DNA from 3 places in the Nostoc sp. PCC 9305 genome. Region 3 is predicted to be linked to each of the others. Evidence: predicted binding sites of a transcription regulator. Region 3 holds the regulator's gene; each other region holds the start of a gene.
What was found. Region 3 encodes HrcA, which represses chaperone genes, less so after heat shock. Its sites were predicted from a motif close to TTAGCACTCNNGANTCNNGAGTGCTAA; they were not measured.

Region 1 (5,334 bases), on a different contig from region 3:
GGTTTCATCGATTTGACGACGAATCTGTTCTACACGAGCTTTAACAGCAGCTTCGTTACCTTCGGCAACAATTGTGGTGCTGTCCTTGGTGATGGTGATCCGGCGAGCTTTACCCAGGCTATCCAGCTTGGTGTTATCTAGCTTCAAACCAGCATCTTCGGTAATTAGTTGACCACCAGTTAAAACAGCGATGTCTTCTAGTAGTGCTTTGCGGCGATCGCCAAAGCCAGGAGCCTTAACAGCAGCCACGTTGAGTACACCGCGCAAACGGTTTACTACCAAGGTTGCCAAAGCTTCTTTTTCAATATCTTCGGCGATAATCACCAAAGGACGACCAGCACGAGCTACTTGCTCTAACACTGGTACAAGGTCTTGTACCAAAGCGATTTTCTTATCAGTCAGCAGTATGAAAGGCTCATCAAAAACCGCTTCCATCCGCTCAGGGTCGGTAGCGAAATAAGGAGAGATGTAGCCTTTGTCAAAGCGCATCCCTTCAGTGATTTCCAACTCGGTAAACATAGATTTCCCTTCTTCTAGGGAAATTACGCCTTCCTTGCCTACCTTGTCCATTGCTTGGGCAATCATCTGACCAACTTCTTCGTCATTACCAGCCGAGATCGCACCAACTTGGGCAATGGCTTTGGAATCTTCCACTGGACGGGCGTGTTCTTTGATTTTGTCTACTAAAAAGGCAGTAGCTTTGTCAATACCACGCTTCAGGGAAATTGCGTTAGCACCAGCTGCAACGTTCCGCAAGCCTTCTTTGACGATCGCATGAGCTAAAACGGTAGCAGTTGTGGTGCCATCGCCCGCAGCATCATTGGTCTTAGAAGCAGCTTGACGAATCAAAGCTACACCAGTGTTTTCAATATGGTCTTCTAATTCGATTTCTTTAGCGATCGTTACACCGTCATTGACGATTTGCGGTGCGCCAAATTTCTTTTCTAGAACTACGTTACGACCTTTGGGGCCAAGGGTAACAGCTACAGCCTCAGCCAGGATGTCAATGCCTCGTTCCAAGGCGCGACGGGCGTTTTCGTTGTAGATAATGCGCTTTGCCATAGGTGTCTAAATTCCGGGAGTAAGTCAATTTTTTTCTTGAATTGGGTATTGGGTATTGGGCATCGGGCATTGTCTTTGACGTTCCCTATTGCTTATTCCCCACTCCCCACTAGATAACAACTGCTAAAATATCTTTTTCAGAAAGCAGTACATATTCTTCAGTGCCGAGTTTGATGTCAGTGCCGGCGTACTTAGAGTACAGCACCTTATCGCCGACTTTAATTTCCAATTCCTGACGGTTTCCATCGTCATTACGCTTGCCAGGGCCAAGGGCCACTACTTCCCCTACCTGGGGTTTTTCCTTGGCGGTATCGGGCAAATACAGACCACCTGCGGTCTTTTCCTCAGAGGCGCTCACTTTTACGAAAACGCGATCGCCTAAAGGTTTAACTGTAGAAACGCTTAAAGATAAAGCTGCCATAATTATTTTCTCCAGAGTTTAGCACTCTCAACTCCTGAGTGCTAATTTACCGAAAATTGCCGTCCAATGGCAAGAATGCCTTGAGTACGGGTTCCCGAACTAGAAGGTCATAGATGTACTTAAGTATAAATGCTTAATTATTTCTACCTTTCAGGTTTTGTTCTGTAAGTTACGAAGAGAGTAGGGAGTGGGGAGTGAAGAGTTATGAGAATTCTTTCCTATTCCCCATTTTTCTGTTCCCCACTCCCCAGTCAACTTTATTTGCAAAGCTTGCAAATTTTTATAGAACTGTAATCAGGGAGCCGCTCAATGAGTAACAACACAGTGACACCGATCCAGTACAGCGATCAAATTCCCAAAACCACTAAGACCCTGAGTAATTGTGTAGAAAATTTAGGACTTGCAAAAATTCAGCGACATATTTTTATTTGCGCTGACCAGACAATTGCTGCTCAAAACGAGCTAGTCTGGAATTCTGGGATTACTTAAAAAAGCGACTTAAAGATTTAAAACTTGATGAGCCGCACTAAAGTTATTCTATTTGCGTCTATAAAACTAAAGCCAAACGCTTGCGTGTTTCTTGTTCTAGACCCATAATGGTGGTTTATCCTGATGGTGTCTGGTATCGCCAAGCAAACCCGGAAGTTACCCTGCGGATTATCCGAGAACACTGAATAGGCAATAAGGTGGTAGAAGAATATGCGTTTTCAATCCATCTTTTGCCAGAAACTTCCCTAGTTTCTTGTGAACACCTTATAGAGGCTTAACAACCAAAAGATATGGTATAGCAGTAAGCTTTAAGAAAGTGCGGGTTGGTTTTGAGGTAGGGTCATCTTTAAGCCAATACTTACTTGTGAGTCCGAAAGATTATTATTTAATCAGTGTTTTTTACCCCGCCCCTTTCAAAGCGATATATAATAGCGCATTATAGATACTACTGCTATACGTATCCTTGCTGGACTTTTGCTATCGAGCTACTAGTCTATTGAAAGTGCTCGGCATTTTTGAGACTTCGAGACAGCAAAGGCAAGTTAAGTAGGAAAAAGGACAACATCTCGAATAACCCACCATAGAGGATAAATATTCAAGACTTTGATGGACCGAAGCGCGACAAGTGCCACTGCTATGAAAGAGCCCAGCATGAAAGATCACAAACGACTTCTATTGATTGATGATGACCCTAACCTCATCTTGCTGGTGAAGGATTACTTAGAATTCCGGGGATATGAAGTCATCACCGCTGAAAATGGACGTGAAGCTCTGGAAATTTTAGAGCAAGATGTTCCAGACATGATCATCTGCGATGTGATGATGCCGGAAATGGACGGATATACTTTTGTGGAACAAGTCCGGCAAAACGAACGCACCAGCTGGATTCCGGTTCTTTTCCTTTCAGCTAAGGGACAAAGTGCAGACCGAGTTAAAGGTCTGAACAAAGGTGCTGATGTTTATATGGTCAAGCCCTTTGAACCAGAAGAACTCGTAGCGCAAGTTGAATCCTCGCTGAAACAAACTATCCGTTGGAAAGAACACCAAGCAAAAGGAGGCGAAAACGGTTCTCGTATCCAGGTTCCCTTCGATGTGCAATTAACCCCAACCGAACTGAAAGTAGTTCAGTTTGTTGCTAGGGGTTTAGCTAACCGTGAAATTGCTGAAGAACTTAATGTTAGTCAGCGCACGGTTGAAAGCCATGTGTCCAATATGTTGGGCAAAACTAATCTCCACAATCGCACTGAACTAGCGCGGTGGGCGATTGAAAATCAAATGGCTTAAACAAAGTTAAGAGTTAAAAGTTAGGAGTTATGAATTATGAATTTTTTAACTCCTAACTCCTAACTCCTAATAAATCTACCAACCATCTTCTTCAGGGCTGGATTGGTGCAAAACTTCTAAATCCAGTTCATCCAGGTAAGTCAAGGCACTTTCAATCTGGGCAATAGTTCCCCGTAGTTCCAGATCGAAGCAGCTATATTGTGGCACGTTTGCGCCTACCTGAGCATCAGCAATAATGACTGTGATACCGTAGTGAGAAACCAGTCGTGAAATTACTGGTTCCTCATGCAAGTCTTTAGGAATGCGAACCTGGATGCGAGTTTGGGTGCGTCTATTATCTAAAATATCTGTATTAGATTTTACTTGTTTATTTGGAATTGCCATTCTAGCTTTCTACTCGACTTCTGGGATGAGGGTTTTATTTTGCACAATTCTTTTAACACTAGCGTCACTTATCCCACGCAGGCAAGCAAGAAAGTATGTGCCTTGGCAAACTATTAATCTTGATGTAATAAATATAAATCATTGCTCATAATTCGGCAGTGATGAAGTTGATTGTTATTCTTTAGATGGTTTGGTGGAATAGTCGGTTATTCCTCCTACAGAACCACGAGTGGTGCTGTAGGAGTAATTAATAATAAACTCAAGTTAGTTAAAAGGCTTGGATATGGCTTTCGTAACTTTAGCAATTTCAGATTATGCAGTTTATTAAACTGGCATTTTACTATTAATTATCCATAAAATTAACCGAAGAACCCAATCTTTTATCTATTACAATTAGTAATTTTGCGAGATTAAAATTACTGTTTTGGATTTTAGATTTTAAATAATTCATCCAAAATCCAAAACGCTAATTAATAATGAGTTGCCGACTTGCGATGATGCACAGCTGTAACGCCATCATTATCTAGCAATTTGCCATTCTCGATAGTCGCATAAACCAGCCAGTGGTCGCCAGATTCCATCCGGTTTTGTACGGAACACTCTAGATATGCTAGGGCATCAGTAAGTATGGGAGAACCGCTTTCAGTTTCTTGGGCGGCGACATCAGCAAATCGGTCTTGTCCTGGGCCAAAAGGTTTGAGAAAGTGCTTCATCAATCCTAAGTGATTTCCTTCTTTAAGAATATTGAGGACAAATTTATTTCCTGTATGGGTCAGTGTTTCTACTGCACGGTCTTTGGCGACGGCGATGGTTAAACCAGGTGGATTAAAACTAGCTTGAGATACCCAAGAGGCTAACATGGCACTGGAGCGATCGCCTTCTTTGGCTGTGAGAACGCAAAGAGAACCCACAATCCGACCAACTGCTTGTTCTACATTTGTTGCAGGAAGACTCTGCGATCGCACTTTTCTAGCTTTCTTCAGTGCTTGAGCAAAGTCGGTTCCAGCTTCTTCACACAATTGTAAGGTGGCATCGTCGGGTTTGAATTTTACGCGAATTGTATCAAAACCAAACCGATAGCCAGCATCTTTTAATTTACTCTCAATTAAATCAACCGCTTCCCCACTCCAGCCAAAGGAACCAAAAGCACCAGCGAGTTTATTGTTAGTGGCGGTGGATAAGACAATTCCTAAAGCTGTTTGTACGGGTGTCGGTGCATGACCGCCAAGGGTAGGAGAACCAATGATGAAACCACCGGCTTTTTCCACAGCCGTCCGGATTTCTTCTGGTTCAGTAAACTCGCAGTTAATCGATTCTACGGCAACGCCAGCTTTTGTAATGCCACGAGCGATCGCTTGGGCTAATGTGGCTGTATTTCCATAAGCTGATGCATAAATCAAAGCTACTGTCAAGTCAGCAGAAGTTTGCTGTTGACTCCATTCTCGATAAGATTTGGTCAGATCGATTAAGCCATAGCGTACTAAAGGCCCGTGTCCATTGGCATACATTCGCACAGGAAAATCTGCAAGTTTATCCAGTGCTGTTTCAACTTGACGGGCGTGGGGAGCCATGAGGCAATCAAAATAATAGCGCCGATCCTCGTTATAGACTTCCCAACCTTCATCAAATACCTGATCTCCACAAACGTGCGCCCCAAATAACTTATCTGTGTACAGAATTTCTGTTTGTGGATC
Region 2 (5,334 bases), on a different contig from region 3:
AAAAGTAATTGATCTTCATAATCTTCTGTTTTGGGACGTTCCGGTACATTGACTACATCTTCTAAAACTAGAGGATGTAACTTAAAAATGTTACCCAATCGTTGTAATATATCTTGACTGCCTAAACCTTGTACGTCTACCCAAGAAACCGATTCCGCTTCTAGATAAGAGACACACTCCTCTGGAGTTTCTATTTGTTCGCGGATGAAATTGGTTTGGTTATAGTCAATCAAAAAAATTATTGGTGGTGGAGCATCTGCATCAATAAAAATGGTTCCAGGTATAGTCCCTGGTTGATGATGGAACTCGTCTTCATACAGCTTGGTGAGTATTTTAGGAAGGCGACGTATTTTTCGTGCCATGCAATATTACCTAATAGTCATTTGTCATTGGTCATTTGTCATTAGTAAATAACAAAGGACATAAGGATAACTTACACGTTATTTTACAAAAATTAATATAAAGACGTTAATTTCTAAATTAGGCAATTATTTAGGTTGCTAATTTGGTCATCACCCAGATTTAATCTGACGAATTACGAATTGGTATAACATATTGCATCTGAATCAGCAATGCTACAAAAAAACAGTTTGCCTTGGCAAGACAAACTGTTTAAAAAATATTTATCTGGGTCAGCAGAAGTTAGAACATGCCCATGCCGCCCATGCCTCCCATGCCGCCCATGCCACCCATACCGCCCATGCCGCCCATATCAGGAGCAGGAGCAGCGGATTTCTTCTCTGGCTTTTCAACAACGATCGCTTCGGTGGTTAAGACCAAACCAGCAATGGAACCAGCGTTTTGCAAAGCTGAACGCACGACTTTGGCAGGGTCGATAATACCAGCAGCAATCAAGTCTTCAAATTCGCCAGTAGCAGCGTTGTACCCAATGTTGAAGTCGCTATCCCGAACTTTCGAGACAATTACAGAACCTTCCGCACCAGCGTTGTCTGCTATTTGGCGCAAGGGGGCTTCTAGCGCTCGTTCGACAATATCAGCCCCAATTCTTTCTTCGTCATTTTGTAAGGTCTTTTTAATCGCTTCTACCGCCTTAGCTAAGTGAATCAAGGTTGTCCCACCACCAGGAACAATACCTTCTTCCACAGCAGCTTTAGTAGCGTTGAGCGCGTCTTCAATCCGCAGTTTCCGGTCTTTGAGCTCGGTTTCCGTTGCCGCACCCACTTTAATCACTGCCACGCCGCCAGCGAGCTTGGCGATGCGTTCTTGCAGTTTTTCTTGATCGTATTCAGAATCAGTTTCTTCCAACTGTCTGCGAATTTGACCAATCCGCTTTTGTACTTCTGGCTTGGTGACACTACCAGCGACAATTGTGGTGCTTTCTTTGTCAATGGTGATTTTGCGGGCAGTTCCCAGCGCTTCTAAAGCAGCAGTATCCAAGCTTAAGCCGATTTCTTCCGAAATCAACTGTCCATCGGTGAGAATAGCAATATCTTCTAACAAAGCTTTGCGGCGATCGCCAAACCCAGGTGCTTTAATGGCAGCGACAGCCAGTACACCCCGCGCTTTGTTCACCACCAGAGTTGCCAAAGCATCACCTTCGACATCTTCAGCAATAATTAGCAAAGGCTGACCAGAACGGGCGACTTTTTCCAAAATCGGTACTAAATCTTGGATGCTGCTGATTTTTTTATCTGTCACCAAGATGCGGGCGTTTTCAAATTCGACGATTTGCCGTTCGTTGTTGGTGACGAAGTAGGGTGAAATGTAACCCCTGTCAATCTGCATCCCCTCAACTACTTCTAGTTCGGTGGTGAGAGATTTAGATTCTTCAACGGTAATTACACCATCTTTGGTGACTTTTTCCATTGCTTGAGCTAACATTTGGCCAACTTCTTCATCGTTACCAGCAGAAACAGTGGCAACTTGAGCGATCGCACTTCCTTCTACTGGCTTGGCTATTTTGGCAATTTCTAGTACCAGTGCCTCAATAGTTTTGTCGATCCCGCGTCTCAAGCTAACAGGGTTACTACCCGCCGCCACGTTCTTCAAACCTTCTCGAATTAAGGCTTGTGCTAAAACTGTGGCGGTGGTTGTACCATCTCCAGCGACATCTTTAGTTTTTGAGGCCACTTCCTGGATGAGTCTTGCACCAGTATTTTCCAAAGGATCTTCTAATTCAATTTCCTTGGCAACAGTGATACCATCGTTGACAATTTGAGGTGCGCCAAATTTTTTCTCTAAAAGGACATTGCGACCTTTAGGCCCCAAGGTGATTTTTACAGCATCGGCAAGGGCGTTAACACCCCTTTCTAGAGCTCTCCGAGATTCCTCGTCAAATGCAATAATTTTCGCCATGTTTCATTTCTCCAGCGCTTCCATTAGACAATTTAGCACTCACAGCGCCAGAGTGCTAATCTCTCCCACCGCTCAAGTTACAAATGGAAATAAAAAAATTGATTAATATACAGGTGATGCTCATATTAGATACTGGCAGTAATGCTTGAATTGGGAGATGAATCTAGAGAACTCCCTTAAATCCCTTGGTATTGCCGACCCTGGCGGCACCGGCTGGTTGGCAGTAGTATTTACGTTCCTTTTAGCTTGGGTTGTAACTTGGCGTTTAATTCCGACAGTACGCAAATTCGCCTTGCGGGTAGGTTGGGCTGACCAACCCAACGCCCGGCGACTCAACCGAGAACCTTTACCCAATGCCGGGGGGCTGGCTATCTACGCGGGCGTGATTGCCGCGCTGGTATTAGCTAGCCTTTTACGACCGATCGAACTCCAAAACGTATTGGCTCAGGTGCTCACTATTCTGTTGGGGGGTTCGATATTAGTCCTTGTGGGCTTTATTGACGATCAGTTTGGCTTACCGCCCTCTGTGCGATTGTGGGCGCAAATTGTCACGGCACTGTTACTGGTAGCTAATGGTATCAGTGTCAAAGTCCTGTTTGGCACTCCCATCGACTCACTTCTGTCCATGTTGCTAACAGTACTATGGGTAGTAGGGATTACCAACGCCATCAACTTGATGGATGGTATGGATGGCTTGGCAGGAGGAATCAGCTTTATTACCGCCATGAGTTTGTTGGGCGTTGCAGCTCAATTTAACAATCGTGCCGCGGCAATCTTAGTACTTGCAGCTTTGGGAGGTGCTGCACTAGGATTTTTGCGCCATAATTTCCATCCGTCACGAATTATTATGGGTGATGCCGGAGCATACTTTTTCGGCTATGTCCTGGCAGCAACTAGTATTTTAGGCAAACTGCAACAAAACACAGTTTATGCGCTAATTCCTACGGTTTTATTTCTGTTGTTACCGGTGCTAGACACCACTCAAGTATTTGTGCGGCGGCTACTAGCAGGAAATAACCCTCTGAGTACTCCTGGCAAAGACCACCTGCACCACCGCTTACTTGCTTGGGGACTCTCCCAGCGCAATGCTGCGTTTACGCTTTGGTCAATTACCTTAGTTTTCAACTTGCTGGCGATGAGAATACAAGGTATGAGTTTGGCTGTGATGCTGACAACCGCCAGTAGCATTATCCTACTTTTGGGCTTTACAGTCTGGCAAAGGATACGCCAACAGCCTTAGTTACTGGTAGGGTGGGCATTGCAGTGCTAGCCCTACTATGTTTATTCTGTCCACAAAAAATTCAAGCTTGAGTTAAATTGTCTTGCAACCAAGCAACTAAATCTCCTTCTATGGAAAAATCCAACAGTGCTTCGGCTAGATTTTCAAGCTGTTCAATAGATAACTGACTGATGCGCTCTGACAATTGTTGACTCAAATTACCAATGCGTCGTCGCAGCAGACGCATAACCACTTCTAGAGTCTGTTTCTGCCTGACTTCATTACGCACTTCCTCAATGATATCATCACGCACTTCCTCATAAATTCTGGTAGTTTTGATATCAAAATCACCGAGTCCAAACATTTTTATCAACTCCTGACGACTGATACGCGGTAGTTTGTAAACTACAATTGTTTCTATTAAATCTAGCACTTTTTGTTGAAGTGCTTTATTGCTCACTTCCGAACGTGTCTTTGTAATCAAACTTTTGACTAATATGGGAGTTTGTTTTTTATTTACAACTACTAATTTGATGATACCAACTCCCAAGGAATATTCAGTTACTTCTCCAAGCTCGTTTAGATATAGCCTCGTTACCAATTGGCTTTCGAGTAAGACTCGATAAGGTTGTATTTGGGTTGGTTCAAGGCTGCGGCGAGGGAATATTACTACTGCTCGCCAATCTGAAGTAGGTGCGTAAAGTCGTAAATACAGAAATATTTCTGAAAATAAACGAGCATAAAATTCATTATCTTTTTGAAATTGAACCTCTACAAAATAAATCGGCTGACGACTAGTGTCAGCAACAGGAAGAAAGACTCCATCAATCCGAAATGCTGTTTGCTTTAATTCTACTGAAGCGAAATTATATGCATTTGCTTCTGATGGTTGCAGATTAATTAATTCAAAAAAAGCACTAGGAAAAGTTTGAAATAAACGATAAAAAATAGAGTCTGTTTTCATAACTAGTCTGTCAAATTTTATTTAATAAATTCGTAGTTGGCGCTAAAGCTAGCTCCAACTACGAAAAATCGCTACCCCTCAATTATTTAGCTCAACTATTTAGGCCATTACCATGCCGCCATCGACGTTAAAGACTTGTCCGGTGATGTAGGTGGCGGCGGGCTCGGCAGCGAGGAAACGCACCATCCCAGCAACTTCTTCAGGTTGACCGAAGCGACCGAGTGGGATGTATTTCAGAATATCTTCGGGGTTGTTGAGATCGCTAGTCATGTCGGTGGCGATGAATCCAGGGGCGACGGCGTTAACGGTGATGCCGCGAGTAGCTAGTTCTTTGGCAACGCTTTTGGTAAAGCCGATTACACCTGCTTTGGCGGCGCTGTAGTTTGACTGACCTGGGTTGCCCATTTGCCCAGCAACAGAGGTAATGTTGATAATCCGCCCCGATCGCTGCTTCAGCATGATTTTACTTACAGCACGTGTGCAAAAGAAAACACCAGTTAAATTAAGGTCTATCACAGCTTGCCAATCTTCTGGCTTCAAACGCAAAAGCAGTGTGTCGCGGGTAATACCTGCGTTGTTGACTAATATATCCACACGCTTAAACTTTTCCATGACGGCGTTAACTAGTGCGTCTACTTGATCGCCTTTAGAAACATCTGCTTGGATAGCGATCGCTTGACCTCCCGCACTTGTAATTTCTGTAACAACTGCCTCAGCAGCAGCACTAGAATTGGCATAATTGACAACTGCGATCGCTCCTTGTGAGGCTAATTCAATTGCGATCGCTCGGCCAATTCCTCGTGAAGCACCTGTGACAATTGCGACTTTATCTTGT
Region 3 (5,334 bases):
AGGATTGCTATCTAACCTTATCTTTTACCTGTACAAATGAGAAAGCGCCCTCCGTTACCAGAGGGCGCTCTCTTATTTAGCTAAACTTCAGAATTAACCGTTGATAGCAGGAGCAGTTAAAGCTACAGGAGCAGAATCACCAGCAGCCAAATCAAGAGGGAAGTTGTGAGCGTTACGCTCGTGCATTACTTCCATACCCAGGTTAGCGCGGTTGATTACATCCGCCCAAGTTGCAATCACACGACCTTCAGAGTCAATGATTGATTGGTTGAAGTTGAAACCATTCAAGTTGAACGCCATTGTGCTTACACCCAAGGCGGTGAACCAGATTCCGATTACAGGCCATGCTGCTAAGAAGAAGTGCAGTGAACGGCTGTTGTTGAAAGAAGCATATTGGAAGATTAACCGACCGAAGTAGCCGTGGGCTGCAACGATGTTGTAGGTTTCTTCTTCTTGACCGAATTTGTAACCGTAGTTAAGGGACTCGGTTTCGGTTGTTTCACGAACCAAGGAAGATGTAACCAAAGAACCGTGCATTGCAGAGAACAAACTTCCGCCGAATACACCAGCTACACCGAGTTGGTGGAAGGGGTGCATTAAGATGTTGTGTTCTGCTTGGAACACGATCATGAAGTTGAAGGTTCCAGAAATACCCAAGGGCATACCATCAGAGAAAGAACCTTGTCCGATGGGGTATACCAAGAATACTGCACTTGCTGCTGCAACAGGTGCTGAATATGCGATCGCAATCCAAGGACGCATACCTAAGCGGTAGGATAATTCCCATTCACGACCCATGTAGCAGAATATGCCAATCAGGAAGTGGAAAATTACCAATTGGTAAGGGCCGCCGTTGTATAACCACTCATCTAAGGAAGCTGCTTCCCAAATTGGGTAGAAGTGCAAGCCGATAGCGTTGGAGGAAGGAACAACTGCACCAGAGATGATGTTGTTTCCGTAAATCAAAGAACCTGCTACTGGTTCGCGGATACCATCAATGTCTACTGGAGGAGCAGCGATGAAAGCGATTACGAAGCAAGCGGTAGCCGCTAGCAAGGTTGGAATCATTACTACGCCGAACCAACCGATGTAGATCCGGTTGTTGGTGCTGGTGATCCATTCGCAGAATCGATCCCATACGTTGGCGCTTTCGCGACGTTGTAAGGTTGTTGTCATTGTTTTATAAATGCGATTATTTGCAGATGAATTTAGGTAGGTTTGACTACCTGTTACACATCTTAAATAATTTATTGCGTTTTGTAAAGTACTTTCAGAAAAAACTTTCTCTTGGATTTACACACCCACAGAAAATCCCCAAACCTATGAAAAGCGGGGACTTTGGATGATATCACTTTGGATTTTAGACTTTCCTGCGGAACGCTACGCTCAGTCCTTCGACTTCGCTCAGGAACCATCGAACGATTTTGGATTGTGAAAAATGTACTTTATTCTTCAATTCGTTGCTGGCTGCTTGGATATGGACTCTATACCCACCTCTTGTAAAGATGGACGCACAGATAAATAAACCAATGGGCCGAATAGTGGTATCAACGCTATTAACCAGAACAACTGGGGACTTTTCCAACCGCGACGCACCATATCATCCCCAAGTAATGTGGGAAATAATAGGGAGAGTAAGCAAAAATCTAAACTCATCACATGGATGAAGCGGTTAGTTTGCCACTCTTGCACAAAACTGCCCCAATCTCCTTCTCTTATACCGTAGGTGACTAGAACAACTGTGGCTACCGTTAATACAAAACCAGTCACACGAGAATCTAGTACCTTGAGTAAGATATTCTTTTGACCGACAAACTGATTATTTGGTTCTCTAAAGGCTAAGTACGGCAACAAGGCAAAAGCACCAACTCCGAAAGAGGCAGTAGCAAACAGCCAAGCAGGTATTTTTTGTCCTCTACCATCAATAAATACTACTGCGCTGTAAATAAGAGGCCAGATGCCCATGAGGTTGAATAGTGCTATGACTAACGGGTTAACGCCTTGCCACTGCCCAATAGAAAGGTTTTTAATTAACTCGAATGTACCGGGTTGATCGGGAGGCGCGAGGAAAAAAGCATAGACAACAAATCCTAGCCACAGCAAGCCAAAGGCAATTTTTCTAACCATGAAAGATTTTGGTAGTATTAATTATTGATTTTGCCGCTATAAATTGGGCTATCTGCCTGCTATTATATTGTCTATTCGCCTACACCCTTAGTAGTTTATCCCTAAATATCACCTGATACGATTTAAGGATTGAAATAACTGAAAGCTTCTGAGAGGTAATCAGCAGCAGATGCTACTACTGCGATCGCACTTTCATAATCTAGGCGCGTTGGCCCCAAAACTCCCACACTTCCTACGGGTATCGAACCTCGGCGATAGTTAGAAGAAATCAAGGTGCAGGTGCGTATCGGTTCTAATGGATTTTCTGCGCCAATGCGAACTGTTACCTTTGGTTTTCCACCATCGTCTGGTTCTGGTTCCTCAAATATTAATCGCCACAGTTGGTCTTGTTCTTCTTCCAGCAGGTGGATAATTGTTTGTACTTGCTGTAACTGGGAAAATTCTGGCTGGCGCAAAACTTCTGACACACCCCGAACCATAATTTGGGTTGCAGTCGGCGCGAGAGTGCGACGAGTCAATTCGGCAACTGAGTTTTTCAAAAATTCCCCGTAGCGTTGGAATTCTTGATCTAGTTCGCTCCAGTTGAGGTAGGCTAATTCCAACAGACTTCGCCCCCGCAGGTGACTATTCAAAAAGTTAGAAACAATCTGCAACTCGCGATCTATTACCTCTGAATCCCGCTGGGTTTCTTCTGGTGTTGGCGACAAATCCATCAATTTAGAATGTGTCTCATAACCATCCGTTACGACAATCAGCATGATCCGCCCAGCTTCAATTTGTACTAATTGCAGATGTCGCAATAGTGCTGTAGTCGTTTGCGGCATAGTGATCAAGCTAATGCAACCACTCAAGGTTGCTAAAATCTGCGCGGCTCCTTGCAGCAAGGTTTCTAAACTCCGATCTTCCCACTGGAGATGCTTTTGCAGTGCTACCTCTACTTCTCGCCCTAAAGTTTCAGCACCACTTCCCTGCGACACGCTGCGCGAACGCAGAGAAGGTGTAATTAGCTGGTCAACATAAATGCGATAGCCTGAATCTGAAGGTACACGTCCAGCAGAAGCGTGTGGTTGGTAGAGCAATCCAGACTTTTCTAAAACACCCATTACATTGCGAATTGTCGCCGAGCTTACACCCAGATCGTACTCCTCAACCAAAGCCTTTGAACCAACTGGCTCTGCCGTAGCAATGTAGTGACGTACCGTTGCCCAAAGTATATGCTGTTGTCGATTTGTTAACTGAACTTCCATTATGGTATGTTTTGCTGAAGGCAAATTTTAATCAAACTCTCAAGAAATTTGTGGATTTAATCGAAAACAGAAAATATTAATAATTTATTAAGGTATCAAATTATATAACTATATTATGATAAGTATCTTTAAAGTTTATGTACAAAGCATTTTTTAAGATTAGGGTTGAAATAGTAGCTCAATTTTTTTGCAAAAGCTGCTAGTTATAATGTACCCTTCCGATGCTTTTTTCTAACCGTACTTTTGCATAAATTTCTGCTTGCAACAGTATTATTAGATACGTATTATCTTCAGGGGCTACTACCGAACTGTAATTTAGAGCAATCCAACATTTTTGTGCAGATGTACTTGATGCCCTAATTTCAAACTTTCCGGCAAGCCTCTAAATTGATGTACTTCTATCTTTAGCATAGCAAAAGTCAGATGGAAGAGTAAGTTCCATCTGAATGATGTATCCGAGCAGAAGTTAATACTGGGGAATTGAAGGGTCTACTAATTGGGAATAGGCATCAATACCACCCGAAATATTTTGCACATTTGTAAAACCTTGAGCAATTAACCACTGGCACATTTGGGCAGAGCGGATGCCGTGGTGGCATAAAACTAAGGTTTCGGCTTCGGGATTGAAGAGGGTAGGTACTTGATCTCCCCATTCGGTAAATTGACTTAAAGGTAGGTTGACAAAGCCTTCAATGCTAGCGATCGCCAATTCTCCTGGTTCACGCACATCTACTAGCTGAATACTTGCATCACTAGAAGAAAGACGTTGCGCCAGTTCTTCTACACTAATTTGATTCATGAGTTCCCTGTCATGAGGTTTTCGTAAACAGTCCTAATACTATTTATGGTGACAGAAAATTTCTGCCTTGACATCAGCATCCATAATCAAGGGGGTTGATTAATTCTGCTAGGCTTTCTGCTTAAATGGCTGTAAACCGTCTTTTTTAATAGGTTTAATGTGAATAGGCAACGTTCATTTATCGGTTTTATCGTGGCTGGGGCGATCGCCCTGCTAGTAATTGCGATCGCAGGCTTTTACTGGTTTTTCGCTAAAAGTCCGGCTAACCTCATTGCTTCTAGCTCTGGGCCTGGTGCAGCCATATTCGTGTCAAAGCTTTCCCCTGCAATGGTTTCATTATTGACGAATCCTGACCGTTTGCAGGCGTTGGAGCGCGAAGAGGAACTATCTAAACTCAAAACCAGTTTATTCGCCAAGAGTGGCATAGATTACAAACAAGACATTCAACCCTGGTTAGGGGATGAAATTACATTAGCGATCGCTACCTTAGATATCGATCGCGATCCAGAAAACGGACAACAGCCAGGGTATTTGTTGGCATTAGCAACCAAGCAACCGGAGAAAAGCCGCGAGTTTGTCGAATTGTTGTTTTCTAAACGAGCGTTAGCCGGAGCAACCTTAGCTGTTGAACAATATAAAGCTGTAAAACTGATTTCTGACAATTCTCAACCAAAACAAGACTTGCTTGCTGGTGCTGTTGTCGGTGAAGGCTTCGTCTTATTTGCCAACGATCCGAAAGTACTACGAGATGCTATCAATAACGTCCAAGCGCCCGATTTGAATTTAACTAGCTCACCCGAATACCAAAAAGCTACCAAAGAACGGCTCAAAGGGGGATTAGCTGTAGCTTTCTTGAATCTTCCCATCGTGGCAAAATGGCAAGGCTTAGAGTTACCAGAACAACTTTATAACAGCCAAATTATATCCTTGGTGTTAAATCCTAAAGGATTACTGGCAGAAACCACCTTTTTGACTTCATCGGAAATTGTCCCTCCATCTGCACCACTATCTAAACCTGTGGGAGCATTGCAATATGTTCCAGCATCCGCAGGTTTAGCAATTTCCGGCTCAAATTTGAGTAATTTGGGTGACAGTGATTTAGCCAAACTCTGGAAACAAGCCACCGCTACCATATATGGTTCTGGGGAAGATGTGGTTTCT

Region 1: the regulator HrcA is predicted to act here: its motif matches at 1,502-1,528, upstream of groES (co-chaperone GroES).
Region 2: the regulator HrcA is predicted to act here: its motif matches at 2,349-2,375, upstream of groL (chaperonin GroEL).

What each region holds. Positions count from the first base shown of each region.
Region 1 is NZ_CAWUDN010000015.1:84,549-89,882, forward strand. Features, by position in the region: gene groL (chaperonin GroEL) at 1-1,062, opposite strand, end outside; gene groES (co-chaperone GroES) at 1,172-1,483, opposite strand; gene ACM0OX_RS08385 (hypothetical protein) at 1,793-1,972, shown strand; gene ACM0OX_RS08390 (response regulator transcription factor) at 2,579-3,256, shown strand; gene ACM0OX_RS08395 (NIL domain-containing protein) at 3,332-3,640, opposite strand; partial or broken gene ACM0OX_RS08400 (transposase) at 3,824-3,997, shown strand; gene ACM0OX_RS08405 (diflavin flavoprotein) at 4,111-5,334, opposite strand, start outside.
Region 2 is NZ_CAWUDN010000078.1:29,722-35,055, reverse strand. Features, by position in the region: gene corA (magnesium/cobalt transporter CorA) at 1-362, opposite strand, end outside; gene groL (chaperonin GroEL) at 643-2,316, opposite strand; gene ACM0OX_RS24890 (MraY family glycosyltransferase) at 2,474-3,556, shown strand; gene ACM0OX_RS24885 (Rpn family recombination-promoting nuclease/putative transposase) at 3,618-4,499, opposite strand; gene fabG (3-oxoacyl-[acyl-carrier-protein] reductase) at 4,599-5,334, opposite strand, start outside.
Region 3 is NZ_CAWUDN010000012.1:75,254-80,587, forward strand. Features, by position in the region: gene psbA (photosystem II q(b) protein) at 94-1,176, opposite strand; gene ACM0OX_RS06935 (DUF2834 domain-containing protein) at 1,453-2,127, opposite strand; gene hrcA (heat-inducible transcriptional repressor HrcA) at 2,250-3,374, opposite strand; gene ACM0OX_RS06945 (rhodanese-like domain-containing protein) at 3,841-4,173, opposite strand; gene ACM0OX_RS06950 (DUF3352 domain-containing protein) at 4,333-5,334, shown strand, end outside.